Linked DNA regions of Lichenibacterium dinghuense. The protein of the gene in region 1 binds, or shares a complex with, the protein of each later gene. Links are inferred from orthologs where the notes say so. Each region holds a gene or a part of one and is shown in the gene's direction. Other genes may lie near its edges.

Region 1 (8,515 bases):
TCAGGGCTTCGGCGCGTCCGCGGCCGGGGCGGCGCCGGCGGGAGCCGCGGGCGTCGGGGCTGCGGCGGGGGCCGGCGTGTTGCGCACGATCTTGGCCTGCTCGCGCAGCTTCGAGATGTCGTCGCTCTGCGCCTTCTGGGCGACGTAGCGGGCCACCTGATCCTTGACCTGATCGAAGGGCGGGAAGGCCTTCTCGCGCTTGCCCTCGACCTTGATGACGTGCCAGCCGAACTCGCTCTTCACGGGGTCGGACACCTGGCCCGGCTCCAGCTTGAAGGCGGCGGCGGCGAACTCCGGCACCATCTTGTCCTTGGTGAACCAGCCGAGGTCGCCGCCCTGCGAGCCGGGGTCCTTCGACACCTCGTCGGCCACCTTGGCGAAGTCCTCGCCCTTCTTCACGCGCTCCAGCGCCGCCTTGGCCTCGGCCTCGGTCGGCACGAGGATGTGGCGGGCGTGGATCTCGGTCTCGGGCGGCTGCGCCTTGGCGGCGTCGTCGTAGACCTTCTTCTCGGCCTCGGGCGTCACGGCGGTCTTGGCGATGTTGCCGAGCAGGTCCTCCATCAGGACCTTGTCGTGATAGTAGGCCATCTTCTTGGCGAACTCGGGGTTGTCGCCGAGCTTCTCCTGCGCGGCCTGGCCGGCCGCGAGCTTCAGGTCGATCAGGTAGTCCAGGACGTAGGCCTCGCGCTGCGGGCCCTGGAGCTGCTGGGGCAGCGCCGGGCCGAGGTCGGCGGTGGCGATGCGGACGTCGTCCTCGGTGATGTCGGAGCCGTTGACGGTGGCGAGCACCTTGGAGGTGCCGGCCGCCGCGGCGGCCGGCGTGGCCGCGGCGCCGATCAGGGCCGTGGCGGCCAGCAGCGCGGCGGCCAGGGTCCGCAGCGGGGCATCGTATCGTTTGCGCATGGGGCAGGTCCTCGCTCGTCCGGTGCTGCCGCAGATGTGGTCCGCCGCGGCTCCGGACAACGCCCGTCGTCGGGCGAGCCGGACGAGGCTCGACCCGCGATTGACAGGCTTTGGGGCGGCTCATATCCGTCCCCGAGGTCCAAGGCCACCGCTTTCTCGGGCCGCGGTCCCCGCGCGTTGCGACGGTCCCCGGGGCGACTTACATGCCGGGATGTCGCCGCGCTCGTGCTACAGACGTGCGGACTGACGGCAGGTTCAGCCGCGCGCCATCGCTGCCGCGCGGCCCAGATCAAGGTTTTCGACGGATGCTCGGCTCGCTCGCAAGCAAGATTTTCGGGACGGCCAACGGGCGCCGGCTGAAGTCCTACGCGCCCAAGGTCGCCGCCATCAACGCGATGGAGCCCGAAGTCTCCGCCCTGTCGGACGAGCAGCTCACCGCGCGGACCGCGCAGTTCCGCGAGCAGCTCGCGGCCGGCAAGTCCCTCGACGACCTCCTGGTGCCCGCCTTCGCCACGGTGCGCGAGGCCGCCAAGCGCGTGCTCGGGCAGCGCCACTTCGACGTTCAGCTGATCGGCGGCATGGTGCTGCACGAGGGCGGCATCTCCGAGATGCGCACCGGCGAGGGCAAGACGCTCGTCGCCACCCTGGCCTGCTACCTCAACGCGCTGCCCGGCAAGGGCGTGCACGTCGTCACCGTCAACGACTACCTCGCCCGGCGCGACGCCGAGTGGATGGGCCGGGTCTACAACTTCCTCGGCCTGTCCTACGGGATCATCGTCCACGGCCTCGACGACGCCGAGCGCAAGGCCTCCTACGCGGCCGACATCACCTACGGCACGAACAACGAGTTCGGCTTCGACTACCTCCGCGACAACATGAAGTACGAGCTGGAGCAGATGTGCCAGCGCGGCCACGCCTTCGCGATCGTCGACGAGGTCGATTCGATCCTGATCGACGAGGCCCGCACGCCGCTGATCATCTCCGGCCCGTCCGAGGACAAGTCGGACCTCTACAACCGGATCGACACCTTCATCCCGCGCCTCGTGACGGGCGACTACGAGGTCGACGAGAAGCAGCGCACCGCCAACCTCACCGAGGCCGGCAACGAGCACATCGAGGCGATGCTCGGCGAGGCGGGGCTGCTCACCGAGGGCTCCCTCTACGAGGCGGCCAATTCCACGCTGGTCCACCACGTGCAGCAGGCGCTGAAGGCCCACAAGCTGTTCACACTCGACAAGGACTACATCGTCCGCAACGGCGAGCTCGTCATCATCGACGAGTTCTCGGGCCGCATGATGCCGGGCCGCCGCTACTCGGAAGGGCTGCACCAGGCCCTGGAGGCCAAGGAATCGGTCCAGGTCCAGCCCGAGAACGTGACGCTGGCCTCCATCACCTTCCAGAACTACTTCCGGCTCTACAAGAAGCTCGCCGGCATGACCGGCACGGCCTCGACCGAGGCGGACGAGTTCGCCGAGATCTACAAGCTCGAGGTGGTCGAGATCCCGACCAACCGCCCCGTGTCGCGCCTCGACGAGCACGACGAGGTGTACCGCTCGCCGGGCGAGAAGCTCAAGGCCATCGTCAAGGAGATCGAGACCGCCAGCGCCACCATGCAGCCGCTGCTGGTCGGCACGACGTCGATCGAGAAGTCCGAACAGCTCGGCGAGATGATGACGGCGGCGGGCTTCACGCGCATCGACTTCTCGGACCCTTCCGCGGCGCTGAAGGGGCTCTACGCCGCGGCCCGCTCCGGCACGCCGTCCAAGCTCTTCGCCATCCTGAACGCCCGTTTCCACGAGCAGGAGGCCTATATCGTGGCCGAGGCCGGCGTGCCCGGCGCCATCACGATCGCCACCAACATGGCGGGCCGCGGCACCGACATCAAACTCGGCGGCTCCGAGGACATGCGCATCGCCACCGAATGCGCCGCGATGGAGCCTGGCCCCGAGCGCGACGCCAAGGAGGCCGAGATCCGCGCCGAGGTGGCGGCTTTCAAGGAGAAGGCGATCGCGGCGGGCGGCCTCTACATCGTCGGCACCGAGCGGCACGAGAGCCGCCGCATCGACAACCAGCTCCGCGGCCGCTCCGGCCGCCAGGGCGACAAGGGCCGCTCCAAGTTCTTCCTGTCGCTGCAGGACGACCTGATGCGGATCTTCGGCTCGGACCGCATGGACATGGTGCTGAAGCGCCTGGGCTTGCAGGAGGACGAGGCCATCGTCCACCCCTGGATCAACAAGGCGCTGGAGAAGGCGCAGCAGAAGGTCGAGGCGCGCAACTTCGACATGCGCAAGAACGTGCTGAAGTACGACGACGTGATGAACGACCAGCGCCGCGTCGTGTTCGAGCAGCGCCGCGACATGATGGGGCAGGAATCGCTGGAGGAGATGATCGGCGAGATGCGCCAGGGCGTCATCGACGACGTCGTGGCCCGCTTCATGCCGCACGACGCCTATCCCGAGGCCTGGGACATCGAGGGCCTGAAGGCGGCGCTGAAGGACGGGCTCAACATGGAGCCGCCCGTCGGCGACTGGGCCAAGGAGGAGGGCATCGCCGACGAGGAGATGCGCGAGCGCCTTCAGGCCGCGGCCGAGGAGGCCTTCGCGTCGCGCGTCGAGAAGAACGGCGCGGAGCTCAGCCGCTACGTCGAGAAGCAGATCGTGCTGCAGGTGCTCGATCACCTGTGGCGCGAGCATCTCGTGACGCTGGACCACCTCCGGCAGGTGATCGGCTGGCGCGGCGTGGCGCAGCGCGATCCGCTGAACGAGTACAAGTCCGAGGCCTTCGAGATGTTCGACGGCCTGATCACCAAGCTGCGCGAGATCGTCACCGCGCAGATCATGCGCGTCGAGGTGGCCTACGAGCAGCCGACGGTCGGCGAGCTGCCGCCGATGTTCGCCACCCACCAGGACCCGCTCACGGGCGACGACGACGTGACGATCGCCGACATGAACGCCCGGCTCGCGGCGGGCGACTTCGGCCCCGGCAGCGGCGCGATGCTGTCGACGCTGGAGCGCATCGAGCCGACGACCCGCGACCCCGGCGACCCCGCCACCTGGGGCCGGGTCAGCCGCAACGAGAGCTGCCCCTGCGGCTCGGGCAAGAAGTACAAGCACTGCCACGGCGCGCTGGCGTAGGTTTCGTCCTTCTCCCGCAAAGCGGGAGAAGGTGGCCCGGCGAAGCCGGGTCGGATGAGGGGACCCCGGCGCTCCACGGACGTCCCCTCATCCGCCCTGCCGGGCACCTTCTCCCGTTTCGCGGGAGAAGGGCGAACCCCTCCTCACCGCTGCGCCGTCTCCCAACCCTCCGCCCGATAGAACGGCAGATTCGAGGGCGGCAGCGGCGCGATCCCGCGGATGTGATCCGCCGCCTTCTCGGCCAGCATGATCGTCGGCGCGTTGAGGTTGCCCGTCGTGATGGTCGGGAACACCGACGAGTCGGCCACGCGCAGGCCCTCGACGCCGATCACCCGCGCGTCCGGTCCCACCACGGCCTGCGGGTCGTCGATGCGCCCCATGCGGCAGGTCGAGCAGGGGTGGTAGGCGCTCTCGACGCGGCGGCGGATGAAGGCGTCGATGGCCTCGTCGCTCGTGACGTCGGCGCCGGGCGAGATCTCCTCGCCCCGGTAGGGTGCGAAGGCTTCCTGCGCGAAGATCTCGCGGGTCAGCCGCACGGCGGCGCGCATCTCCGTCCAGTCGTCGGGGTGGCTCATGTAGTCGAAGCGGATCGCCGGCGCCTGAGAAGCCTCGGCCGAGCGCAACGACACGCGGCCTCGGCTCTTCGAGCGCATCGGCCCGACATGGGCCTGGAAGCCGTGCTGCTCGGCCAGGTCCTTGCCGTTGTACGAGATGGCGGCGGGCAGGAAGTGGTACTGCAGGTCCGGCCATTCGACGCCCGCCCGGGACCGGATGAAGCCGCAGCTCTCGAAATGATTGGTGGCGCCGAGGCCATCGCGCTTCAGAAGCCAGCGCGCGCCGATCCTCGCCTGGGACAGCCGGCCGAGCGCGCCGTAGAGCGTGATGGGCTCGCGGCACGCGACCTGAAAGTAGAACTCCAGGTGGTCGGTGAGGTTGCCGCCGACGCCGGGCCGGTCGGCGACGACCGGGATGCCGTGCTCCGCGAGGTGGGCGCCCGGCCCGACGCCGGACAGCATCAGGAGCTGGGGCGAGTTGATGGCGCCGCCGGCCAGCACGACCTCGCGCCGCGCCCGGGCCTCGACCCGCTGCGCCGCGATGCGGCCGGCGAGGCCGACCGCGCGCCGCCCCTCGAGGATCACCCGCTCGGCGAGGCACCCGGTCCAGACGGTGAGGTTGGAGCGCTTGCGCGCGCGGTCCAGGTAGGCGCGGGCGGCGCTCCAGCGCTGGCCGTCGTGGACCGTGCGGTCCATCCGCCCGAAGCCCTCCTGCTGGAAGCCGTTGACGTCCGCCGTGACCGGGTAGCCGGCCTGACGCCCCGCCTCGACGAAGGCCGTGTAGAGCGGGTTGTCGAGCGGGCCGTAGCTCGTGTGGAGCGGGCCGTCGCCGCCGCGGTAGCCGTCGCCCCCCTCCTCCCGCGTCTCCGCGCGCTTGAAGTAGGGCAGCACGTCGGCGTAGCCCCAGCCGCGCGCGCCGGCGGCGCTCCAGGCCTCGTAGTCCATGGCGTTGCCGCGGATGTAGACCATGCCGTTGATCGACGACGAGCCGCCGAGCACCCGGCCCCGCGGGCAGGTGATCCGCCGGCCGTCGAGGTGCGGCTCGGGCTCGGACAGGTAGTTCCAGTTCGCCCGCTCGATGTTCATCGCCATGGCGAGCGCGCTCGGCATGCGGATCAGCGGCGACCAGTCGTTGCCGCCGCTCTCGACCAGCAGCACCGAGGCGGTGCCGTCCTCGGTCAGGCGGTCGGCGAGGACGCAGCCGGCGGAACCCGCGCCGACGATCACGTAGTCGAATTCGGTGGACAAGGGTGTGGGCCTCAGCGGAGCGATCGGCGACGGGCGGTGCCGTCCGACCGTTCCTCATCCCGAGAAGGGAGGGAGAAGCGGCGGCCGGGGCTCCATGCTAATCGATCGTGGCACATCCGTCTGTCGGGGAGCCGACGCCCGCTTCACCGCTGCGCGCGGCGCTCCTGCGAGGGCGTGCGGTCGAAGTGTTCGGAGTAGCATTTCGAGAAGTGCGACGCCGACACGAAGCCGCAGGCGAGGCCGATCGACAGGATCGGCATGGAGGTCTGCAGCAGCAGTTGACGCGCGCGGGCGAGGCGCAGGCCGAGGTAGTAGCGGGTCGGCACCTGCCCGATGTATTTGCGGAACAGCCGTTCCAGCTGCCGGGTCGACAGGCCGGCGCCCTCCGCGAGGTCGACGCAGGACAGCGGCTGCTCGATGCAGCGCTCCATCTCGGCCACCACGTTGATGAGCTTGGGGTGGGCGACGCCGAGGCGCGAGCGCAGCTCCATGCGCTGGCGCTCGTCGCCGTCCCGCATGCGGTGGTGGATCAGCTGGTCGGTGACGCCGGAGGCCACCTCCTGGCCGAGCCGGCGGGCGATCAGCGCCAGCATCATGTCGATCGCCGCGGTGCCGCCCGCGCAGGTGAAGCGCGTGCGGTCGATCTCGAACAGCTCGTCCGTGAGGTCGATCTCGGGGAACTGTTCGCGCAGCGCGTCCTGGTTCTCCCAATGGATGGTGCAGCGGTGGTCGTCGAGGAGGCCCGCCTTGGCGAGGACGTAGGTGCCCGTGCAGACCGCGCCGACCGGCACGCCGCGCGACGCGACCGTGCGCAGCCGGGCGATGGCCTCGCGGTGGTCATGGTTCTGAACGTCGATGCCGGAACACACCACGGCCGCGGTGACGCCGGCGAGGTCCGCGAAGCTGCCGTCCACCGCGACTTCGACGCCGTTCGACGCCGCGACCGGCCGCCCGTCGGCCGACAGCACGCGCCACGAGAAGGCGTCGTGGCCCTCGATGCGGTTGGCGAGGCGCAGCGGCTCGATCGCCGACGAGAAGGCGATCATCGAGAAGGCGGGCACGAGCAGGAAGCCGACGGAGGTGATGTCCGCCATCGCCCGGTTGCGCGCGCCGTCGCCGACCCTCGGCTCGCCGTCCCGCCGGCGGACCGCAGAGCCCGGCGAAACGACGCCCGAGGCGGGCGGGCGCCCCCGCCCCGTCCTCAACGCGACCTCGCCGGCTTCCGCTTTGCTGATCGACATGACGAGGGACCGACGTGCAACCCGTGGGCGAAGGCGATGCGATCCTCGGGGCCGGATCGATGTCGCGACTCTGTGCATCCGAGGATGGCCGAGGCCCGACAAATGTCAATCGAGCAAGATCCCGGCCAGCTCCGCAGCGACCCGCCTCAGACCGGCCAGCGCTCGCGACGGTGGGCCGAATCCCAGAACACCCATTCGAGCTGCATGGCGCGCGCGAAGGCCGCGTGCATGGCCGCGACGATGGTCCCCGAGGCTTCGGCGGCGAGCGCGTCCGTCGTGGCGATCATGGCGTCGACCGCGGCGGCGAAATCCTCGCCCGCATAGGTGTCGATCCAGGCGCGATACGAGTTGTCCGGCGCGGCGCGGCCGTGAATGGCCGTGCCGACCTCGCGATAGACCCAGAAGCAAGGCAGCAGCGCCGCCGCGATCACGGGCAGCGGCTCGCGGAACGCGGTCGCGAGGAGCCACGCGGCGTAGTGGTGGCAGGCCGGCGACGCGGGCTCGACCGCAACGGCGGCGGCGTCGAGGCCGAAACGGCCGAAATAGTCCTCGTGCAGGGCGCGCTCGACCACGATGGCCTCGCGGGCCGCGCCGGCGAACTGCACGATGTGGTCGGGCTGATCGGCCTTGGCGGCCGCGACCGCCAGCGCCTGGCCGAAGGCGACGAGGTATTTGGCGTCCTGGACGATGTAGTGGCGGAAGCTGTCGAGCGCGAGGCGGCCCTCGGTCAACTCCGCGTTGAAGGGGTGGGCCAGGGTGGCGTCGTAGAGGGCGCGGTTGCGCGACCAGGCGTCGGCGGAAAAGGGCATGGATTCCGGTCCTCGAGACCTCCTCCCGCAGGGCGGAAGCAGGCAAGCCACGTCACGCGAAGCGCTTCGCCGCCTGGCGCTGGTCCGCGATCATCTTGGCGAGGTCGAGCCCGACGGGGTGCCCGTCCTCCACGCGCCAGCGTCCGCCCACCATCACCCGGTCGGCGCGGTTGGCGTTGCACAGCACCAGTGCCGCCACGGGGTCGTGCGCGCCGGCGAAGCGCGTCTCGTCGAGGGTGAAGAGCGCGAGATCGGCCTGCATCCCCGGCGCGATCCGGCCGACGTCGTCGCGGCCGAGGCAGCGCGCCGAACCCTCGGTGCCCCAGCGGATCACGTCGCGGTGGCTGACGCGCTCGGCGCCGTAGCGCAGCCGGCCGATCATCAGCGCCTGGCGCAGCGCTTCCATCATGTTGGAAGCGTCGTTGGAGGCCGAGCCGTCGACGCCGAGGCCGACGGGCGCGCCGGCCGCCTCCAGTTCGACGGTGCGGCAGATGCCGGAGGCCAGCACCATGTTGGAGGCCGCGCAGTGGCACACGCCGACGCCGTGGCGGCCGAGGCGCGCCACCTCCGCGTCGTCGAAGTGGATGCCGTGCGCCACCCAGGTGCGGGGCACGAGCCAGCCGTTG
Region 2 (8,004 bases), 5.0 Mb from region 1 along the record:
CTTGAAGCGCGAACAGTTCAACCTGCGCTTCCGGCGCGCCACCGGCCAGCTGGAGAACACAGCCACGGTCCGCGTGGTCCGTCGCGACATCGCCCGGGCCAAGACCCTGGCGGCGATGAAGCGCGCCGCAGCGAACGGGTGAGAGACCGAAGATGCCGAAGCGTATCCTCCAGGGCGTGGTCGTCAGCGACAAGCAGGAGAAGACCGTGGTGGTGAAGGTGGAGCGCCGCTTCACCCATCCGCTGCTCAAGAAGACCGTGCGCCGCTCCAAGAACTACCACGCGCACGACGAGGCCCGCGCCTTCAAGGTGGGGGACATCGTCTCCATCGAGGAGACGCGGCCGATCTCCAAGCTGAAGCGCTGGACCGTCCTCGGGGCGGACGCCGCGAAGGCCCCCGCGGCCGAAGCCTCGGCCTGAGGTCGATCCGGGGCAGGGGGCTTGCTGTTCCCCATCCCCGCCAGGCGCAGTCCGGCTCCAGCGCGTCGTTCCCCGACGCGCCGCCTTTAAACCGCGGCCGATCCGTCCGGGTCGGGCGCCACGGGCCGGAAACCGTTCTGACAGGAAGTCATATCCATGATTCAGATGCAGACTAACCTCGATGTCGCAGACAATTCCGGCGCCCGCCGGGTCATGTGCATCAAGGTCATCGGCGGCTCCAAGCGGAAGTACGCCGGCGTGGGCGACATCATCGTCGTGTCCATCAAGGAAGCCATCCCGCGCGGCCGCGTGAAGAAGGGCGACGTGATGAAGGCCGTGGTGGTCCGCACCGCCAAGGACATCAAGCGCGCCGACGGCACCGTGATCCGCTTCGACACCAACGCGGCGGTGATCGTGAACAACCAGTCCGAGCCGGTCGGCACCCGCATCTTCGGGCCGGTGCCGCGCGAGCTGCGCGCCAAGAACCACATGAAGATCATCTCGCTGGCCCCGGAGGTGCTGTGATGGCCGCCAAGATCAAGAAGGGCGACAAGGTCGTCGTGCTGACCGGCCGCGACCGCGGCAACACCGGCGAGGTGCTCCAGGTCATGCCGAAGGACGAGCGCGCCATCGTGCGCGGCGTCAACCTCGTCAAGCGCCACCAGGCGCAGAGCCAGCGCCAGGAAGGCGGCATCATCACCAAGGAAGCGACGATCCACCTGTCGAACCTCGCCCTGCAGCACCCGACGACCGGCAAGCCGGTCCGCGTGGGCTTCAAGGTGCTCGAGGACGGCCGCAAGGTGCGCGTGGCCAAGGGTTCGGGAGATCAGATCGATGGCTGAGGCTCAGGCCGCCGGCGGCAAGAAGGCCGCCAAGGGCAAGGAGAACCGCAAGGCGGGCTCCGACATCAACATGGAGGCCTCGCCGGCCCTCCCCGCCGGCTACGTGCCGCGCATGAAGCAGGTGTACCGCGACACCATCCGTCAGGCGATGACGGAGCAGTTCGGGTACAAGAACCAGCTCGCCGTGCCGCGCCTCGACAAGATCGTGCTCAACATGGGCGTGGGCGAGGCCGTCAACGACACCAAGAAGGTGACGAGCGCCGCCGCCGACCTGTCGCTGATCGCCGGCCAGAAGCCCGTGATCACCCACGCGCGCAACGCCATCTCGACCTTCAAGGTGCGCGAGGGGATGCCGCTCGGCGCCAAGGTGACGCTGCGCGACATCCGCATGTACGAGTTCCTGGACCGCCTGGTCACGGTGGCGCTGCCGCGCATCCGCGACTTCCGCGGCCTGAGCCCGAAGTCCTTCGACGGCCGCGGCAACTTCGCCATGGGCATCAAGGAGCACATCATCTTCCCCGAGATCGACTATGACAAGGCCGAGACGATGCTCGGCATGGACATCATCGTCTGCACCACGGCGAAGACCGACGACGAGGCGCGCGCGCTCCTCAAGGCTTTCAATTTCCCGTTCCGGCAGTGAGGTCAGCGGGGAAGGTTCTTCCTTCCCCCGTGCATGCAGCACGGCTTCAGACGCGGAGAGAGGACGACTCAATGGCTAAGAAGAGTTCTGTCGAGAAGAACGAACACCGGCGCTCGCTGGTGAAGCAATATGCGGCGAAGCGGGCGAAGCTGAAGGGCATCGCCGACGACGCCAACCTGCCGATGGAAGAGCGCTTCGAGGCGCGGCTGAAGCTCTCCGAGCTGCCCCGCAACTCGGCCGCGGCGCGCATCCGCAACCGTTGCGAAGTGTCGGGCCGCTCGCGCTCGGTGTACCGCAAGATGAAGATGTCCCGCATCGCGCTCCGCGAGCTGGGCAACAAGGGCCTGATCCCGGGCTTGGTCAAGTCGAGCTGGTGAGGGGAGGCGAACCATGTCCGTGAACGATCCCCTGGGTGACATGCTCACCCGCATCCGCAACGCCCAGCTCCGCCGCAAGGGCAAGGTGTCGACGCCGGGCTCGCGCCTGCGCGCCAACGTGCTCGACGTGCTGGAGCAGGAAGGCTTCATCCGCGGCTACTCGACGACGGACCACGGCAACGGCCGCACCGAGTTCGACATCGAGCTGAAGTATTTCGACAACGCGCCGGTCATCAAGATGATCGAGCGCGTGTCCCGTCCGGGCCGCCGCGTCTACGCGGCCGTCGATGCGCTGCCGCGCGTCGCCAACGGCCTGGGCCTCACGATCGTGTCGACGCCCAAGGGCGTCATGGCTGACCACGCCGCGCGCGAGAACAACGTCGGCGGCGAGGTCCTGTGCAAGGTCTTCTGACCTGAGCCATGAGGGAATGAACGATGTCCAGGGTCGGTAAGAAGCCGGTCGTGCTCCCCAAGGGCGTGACCGCGACGGTTCAGGGCCAGAAGGTCGACATCAAGGGCGCGAAGGGCACTCTGTCCTTCACCGTCCCGGATGACTGCGACGTGGCGCTGAACGACAACGAGATCGCGGTGAACCCGCGCTCGGAAAGCAAGCGCGCCCAGGCGATGTGGGGCACGTCGCGCGCCATGATCAACAACCTCGTGACCGGCGTCTCCGCCGGCTTCGAGAAGCGCCTCGAGATCACGGGCGTCGGCTACAAGGCCGCCGTCCAGGGCAAGAAGCTCGTCCTGTCGCTCGGCTACAGCCACGACGTCGACTATCCGATCCCGGACGGCATCGACATCAAGGCCACCAAGCCGACCGAGCTGGTCGTGTCCGGCATCGACAAGCGCGAAGTCGGCCAGGTGGCTTCCGAGATCCGCGCCTACCGTCCGCCGGAGCCCTACAAGGGCAAGGGCGTGAAGTACGCGGGCGAGTTCATCTTCCGCAAGGAAGGCAAGAAGAAGTAAGGGCGATGAGCAAGAGCGATCTTTCCGACCGCCGCAAGGCTCGCGTCCGCCTGGCCATTCGCAAGAATGCCGGCGGCCGTCCCCGCCTTTCGGTCTTCCGGTCTTCCAAGCAGATCTACGCGCAGGTGATCGACGACGCCCGCGGCGTGACCGTGGCCTCGGCCTCGACGGTCGAGAAGTCGAACCGCGAGGGGCTCAAGACGGGAGCCGACAAGGCCGCCGCCGAGCAGATCGGCAAGCTGGTCGCCCAGCGCGCCCTCGAGGCCGGCGTGACCGAGGTCGTGTTCGACCGCGGCTCCTACATGTACCACGGCCGCGTCAAGGCGCTTGCCGAGGGCGCCCGCGAGGGTGGCCTGAAGTTCTGATCGGGGTTCGCCTCAGTCCCACAAGTTCAGCGGGCCGGCTTGTCTTCGACGGGAGCGTCGGATACAGGTCGGCCCGTTCCCATGCAGGGGTGGCCCGGCGCGGGGCGGTTTCGGCCGCGTCCCCGCGCCTTCGCTCATCCCGCGGGGGCTCCCATCCCAGCGAGCGGCAGGGCCCATCCCGGGCCGCCGCGCCAGTGACGGACGACAAGATGGCTCGTGAAAGAGAGCGCGACCGCGAGGATCGCGACAACGAATTCGTGGACAAGCTGGTCCACATCAACCGCGTCGCCAAGGTGGTGAAGGGCGGCCGGCGCTTCGGCTTCGCGGCGCTCGTCGTCGTCGGCGACCAGAAGGGCCGCGTCGGCTACGGCCACGGCAAGGCGCGCGAAGTGCCGGAAGCCATCCGCAAGGCCACGGAATCCGCCAAGCGCGGCATGATCCGCGTGCCGCTGCGCGAGGGCCGGACGCTGCACCACGACGTGAACGGCCGCCACGGCGCCGGCCGCGTCATCCTGCGCGCCGCCCCGGCCGGCACCGGCATCATCGCCGGCGGCCCGATGCGCGCCGTGTTCGAGACGCTCGGCGTCCACGACGTCGTCGCCAAGAGCCAGGGCTCGTCGAACCCCTACAACATGGTCCGCGCCACCTTCGACGCGCTGATCCACGAGGATTCGCCCCGCCAGGTCGCGGCGCGCCGCAACATCAAGGTGTCCACCCTGCAGTCCCGCCGCCAGGGCGTGGACGCCGACGCCGTCGAAGCCTGAGGGGGACAGCGATGGACTCCCAGACCCAGACGCGGTTCGTCGTCGAGCAGACGAAGAGCCCCATCGGCCGCCCGGCCACCCAGCGCCAGACGCTGGTGGCCCTCGGCCTCAACAAGATCGGCCGCCGCTCGTCGCTGATCGACAACCCCTCGACCCGCGGCATGGTGGCGAGCGTCGCCCACCTCGTCCGCGTCGTCGACGGCGAGTGAGGAGGGCGAGATGAAGCTCAACGAGATCAGGGACAACGAGGGCTCGTCCAAGTCGCGCATGCGCGTCGGGCGCGGCATCGGCTCCGGCAAGGGCAAGACCGGCGGCCGCGGCGTGAAGGGCCAGAAGGCCCGCACCGGCGTGCGCATCAAGGGCTTCGAGGGCGGTCAGATGCCGCTGCATCGTCGCCTGCCGAAGCGCGGCTTCACCAACATCTTCCGCCTCGACTACAACGAGATCAACGTCGGCCGCATCCAGAAGGCGATCGACGAGGGCAAGCTGCAGGCTGGCCCGATCACGATCGAGACGCTGGTGGACGCCGGCCTGTGCACCAAGGCGCGCGACGGCGTGAAGATCCTCGGCGCCGGCGAGATCACGGCCGCGGTGCAGATCGAGGCCGCCCTGGCGTCGAAGTCCGCCATCTCGGCCATCGAGGCGGCGGGCGGCTCCGTGAAGGTGCTGCGCGAGCCCAAGGTCAAGGCCGAAGAGGCCGCCTGAGCCTCGACGGCTCGGCTCGAACATCGGCAGGGCGGCGGCGGAAGCCGACCGCCCTGTTTTCATGTCGGCGGCCGCGCGGCGCGCGGCCGGTCATCGGCCTTGGCACCGCCACGGTCGGCTTTCAATCTGGCGTGCAGGCGTGGCGCGCGCTAAGGAACGGCACGGTCGCCGTGGTGTCCCGCGGCGGTCCCTTGGAGCAGGTGTATGGCGTCGGCAGCGGAACAGCTCGCAGCGAACATCAATTTCGCCTCGATCGGCAAGGCCGAGGAGCTCAAGAAGCGCATCTGGTTCACGCTGGGCGCCCTGATCATCTACCGGCTCGGGACCTACATCCCGCTGCCCGGCATCGACCCCGCGGCCTTCGAGGCGAACTTCTCGGGCCAGAAGCAGGGCGTGCTCGAGCTGTTCAACATGTTCTCGGGCGGCGCTGTCCAGCGCATGGCGATCTTCGCCCTGAACATCATGCCCTACATCTCGGCCTCGATCATCATCCAGCTGATGACCTCGGTCGTGCCGTCGCTCGAAACCCTCAAGAAGGAGGGCGAGTCCGGCCGCAAGGTCATCAACCAGTACACCCGCTACCTCACAGTCGTCCTGGCGGCCTTTCAGGCCTACGGCATCGCGGTCGGGCTGGAAGGGCAGGCGGGCGTCGTCACGGAGCCGGGGCTCTTCTTCCGCGTGAGCTGCGTCATCACGCTGATGGGCGGCACCATGTTCCTGATGTGGCTCGGCGAGCAGATCACCTCGCGCGGCATCGGCAACGGCTCGTCGCTGATCATCTTCGCCGGCATCATCGCGGCCTTCCCGGCCGCCATCGGCCACACGCTGGAACTCGGCCGCGAAGGGGCGATCTCGACCGTCTTCATCCTCGCCGTGGTCGTCGTGGCGATCGCCACCATCGCCTTCATCGTGTTTATGGAGCGGGCGCAGCGGCGCGTGCTCATCACCTACCCGAAGCGGCAGGTCGGCAACCGCATGTTCGAGGGCCAGACCTCGTTCCTGCCGCTGAAGCTCAACACCTCCGGCGTCATCCCGCCGATCTTCGCCTCCTCGCTGTTGCTGCTGCCCACGACCGTGGCGAACTTCACGACGATGAACGGTGGCGCCAACGGCTGGCTCGGCACGGTGACGAGCTTCCTCGGCCACGGCCGCCCGGCCTACATCCTGCTCTACCTCGCGCTGATCGTCTTCTTCGCCTTCTTCTACACCGCCGTGGTGTTCAACCCGGTCGAGACGGCCGACAACCTCCGCAAGCACGGCGGCTTCGTGCCCGGCGTGCGCCCCGGCGAGCGCACCGCGCAGCACATCGACACGATCCTCACCCGCATCACCGTGCTGGGTGCGGGCTACCTCGCCATCATTTGCCTTCTGCCCGAGCTTCTGATCTCCTACGCGCAGCTGCCCTTCTACTTCGGCGGCACGTCGCTCCTGATCGTGGTGAGCGTGACCATGGACACGGTCGCGCAGATCCACGGCCATCTGCAGGCGCAACAATACGAGAGCCTGATCAAGAAGTCGCGGCTCAGAGGGAAGAAGCGATGAGGATAGTGTTTCTGGGCCCACCCGGCGCCGGAAAGGGAACGCAGGCCGCGCGGCTCATGGAGCGGCACGGCATACCGCAGCTGTCCACGGGGGACATGCTGCGCGCCGCCGTCAAGGCCGGCACGCCGGTCGGGCTCAAGGCCAAGGCCATCATGGAGCAGGGCGGCCTCGTGCCGGACGCCATCGTGGTCGGCATCGTCGCCGAGCGCTTCATGGAGCCGGACGCCGCCAAGGGCTTCATCCTCGACGGCTTCCCGCGCACGGTGGGGCAGGCCGAAGCGCTCGACCTCGCCCTGGAACACCGCGGCCTCAAGCTCGACGCCGTGCTGGAACTCGAGGTCGACCCCAAGGTCCTGGTCGACCGCATCGAGCGTCGCGCGGCCGACACGCGGGCGGCCGGCGGCACGGTTCGGCCGGACGACACGCCCGAGGTCGTCTCCAAGCGGCTCGCCACCTACCACGAGCAGACCGCGCCGGTGTCGAGCTATTACGCTGGGTCGAACCGCCTGAAGGCGATCGACGGCATGGCGCCGATCGAGGCCGTGGCCGAGTCGATCGACGCGGCGCTGGCCGCGCCGGCCCATTGAGGCACGGCGGGGCGTCATCCTTCCTTGACGCCCCGGCGGTGAGCCGCTAAGGCCACCATCGCGAACCCTTCGACATTGCGTGCCGGGTCGTCCCACGCGGGGACCCGGCCTTCGGTCGTTCGGCGGCAACCTTTGACATGGCGTCATCCGGCACGGCGGTGCCCCGGCGCATGGAGAACACACGTGGCCCGTATAGCTGGCGTCAATATCCCGACCAACAAGCGCGTGGTGATCGCGCTCCAGTACATCCACGGCATCGGCGGCCAGAAGGCCCAGGAGATCTGCGAGAAGGTGTCCATCCCGGCCGAGCGCCGCGTGGCCCAGCTCTCGGACGCCGAGGTGCTGCAGATCCGCGAGACGATCGACCGCGACTACCTCGTCGAGGGCGACCTGCGCCGCGAGAACTCGATCAACATCAAGCGCCTGATGGACCTCGGCTGCTACCGCGGCCTGCGCCATCGCCGCCAGCTGCCCGTCCGCGGCCAGCGCACCCACACCAACGCCCGCACCCGCAAGGGCAAGGCGAAGCCGATCGCCGGCAAGAAGAAGTGATCCGTCCTCGGGCCTGACCCGAGGTCGATCGAAGACTCTCCCGAGCGCCTGGCATCACGGGCGCGCTTGAAGGACCAGGACAGGATATTATGGCAAAAGAGGCAAACCGCGTCCGCCGTCGTGAACGCAAGAACATCGCGTCGGGCATCGCCCACGTGAACTCGACGTTCAACAACACGATGATCACCATCACGGACGCGCAGGGCAACACCATCTCGTGGTCGTCCGCCGGCACCATG

The links.
Region 2: the proteins of secA (region 1) and secY are in contact, whole or in part, in a crystal structure (PDB 3DIN), measured with the Thermotoga maritima proteins. The link is inferred for Lichenibacterium dinghuense from one-to-one orthologs. Residues at the interface, in WP_004082002.1 of Thermotoga maritima: Glu261, Ala262, Arg263, Lys300, Ala301, Arg302, Thr303, Ile304, Ile305, Leu323, Tyr324, Asp325, Pro326, Val329, Ser330, Tyr333, Ile336, Lys340, Phe345, Val349, Glu363, Phe364, Tyr374, Ser375, Gly376, Gly377, Glu393, Ile395, Thr482, Ser483; in WP_004081795.1 of Thermotoga maritima: Glu108, Gly109, Glu110, Glu111, Ala236, Glu237, Arg238, Arg239, Ile240, Thr241, Ile242, Gln243, Tyr244, Ala245, Arg246, Arg247, Val248, Thr249, Gly250, Arg251, Arg252, Val253, Tyr254, Gly256, Ala257, Ser258, Thr259, Tyr260, Leu261, Pro262.

The regions. Positions count from the first base shown.
Region 1 is NZ_JAJLMN010000001.1:5,831,076-5,839,590, forward strand. The notes cover bases 835-4,237. They hold secA (preprotein translocase subunit SecA), read left to right. Parts: upstream 835-1,208; coding sequence 1,209-4,037; downstream 4,038-4,237. Other genes in these bases: L7N97_RS27970 (peptidylprolyl isomerase), read right to left, coding at 835-903; betA (choline dehydrogenase), read right to left, coding at 4,181-4,237. Also shown: more of L7N97_RS27970, read right to left, coding at 1-834; more of betA, read right to left, coding at 4,238-5,839; L7N97_RS27985 (GlxA family transcriptional regulator), read right to left, coding at 5,983-7,080; L7N97_RS27990 (TenA family protein), read right to left, coding at 7,227-7,889; L7N97_RS27995 (8-oxoguanine deaminase), read right to left, coding at 7,942-8,515. UniProt on the Escherichia coli protein: Required for protein export, interacts with the SecYEG preprotein conducting channel.
Region 2 is NZ_JAJLMN010000001.1:815,587-823,590, reverse strand. The notes cover bases 4,566-7,457. They hold secY (preprotein translocase subunit SecY), read left to right. Parts: upstream 4,566-5,288; coding sequence 5,289-6,626; downstream 6,627-7,457. Other genes in these bases: rpsM (30S ribosomal protein S13), read left to right, coding at 7,397-7,457; L7N97_RS03860 (adenylate kinase), read left to right, coding at 6,623-7,213; rplO (50S ribosomal protein L15), read left to right, coding at 4,599-5,084; rpmD (50S ribosomal protein L30), read left to right, coding at 4,566-4,588. In the rest of the region: rpmC (50S ribosomal protein L29), read left to right, coding at 1-142; rpsQ (30S ribosomal protein S17), read left to right, coding at 153-419; rplN (50S ribosomal protein L14), read left to right, coding at 576-944; rplX (50S ribosomal protein L24), read left to right, coding at 944-1,261; rplE (50S ribosomal protein L5), read left to right, coding at 1,332-1,904; rpsN (30S ribosomal protein S14), read left to right, coding at 1,976-2,281; rpsH (30S ribosomal protein S8), read left to right, coding at 2,295-2,693; rplF (50S ribosomal protein L6), read left to right, coding at 2,717-3,250; rplR (50S ribosomal protein L18), read left to right, coding at 3,256-3,615; rpsE (30S ribosomal protein S5), read left to right, coding at 3,825-4,379; more of rpmD, read left to right, coding at 4,391-4,565; more of rpsM, read left to right, coding at 7,458-7,765; rpsK (30S ribosomal protein S11), read left to right, coding at 7,855-8,004. UniProt on the Escherichia coli protein: The central subunit of the protein translocation channel SecYEG. Consists of two halves formed by TMs 1-5 and 6-10.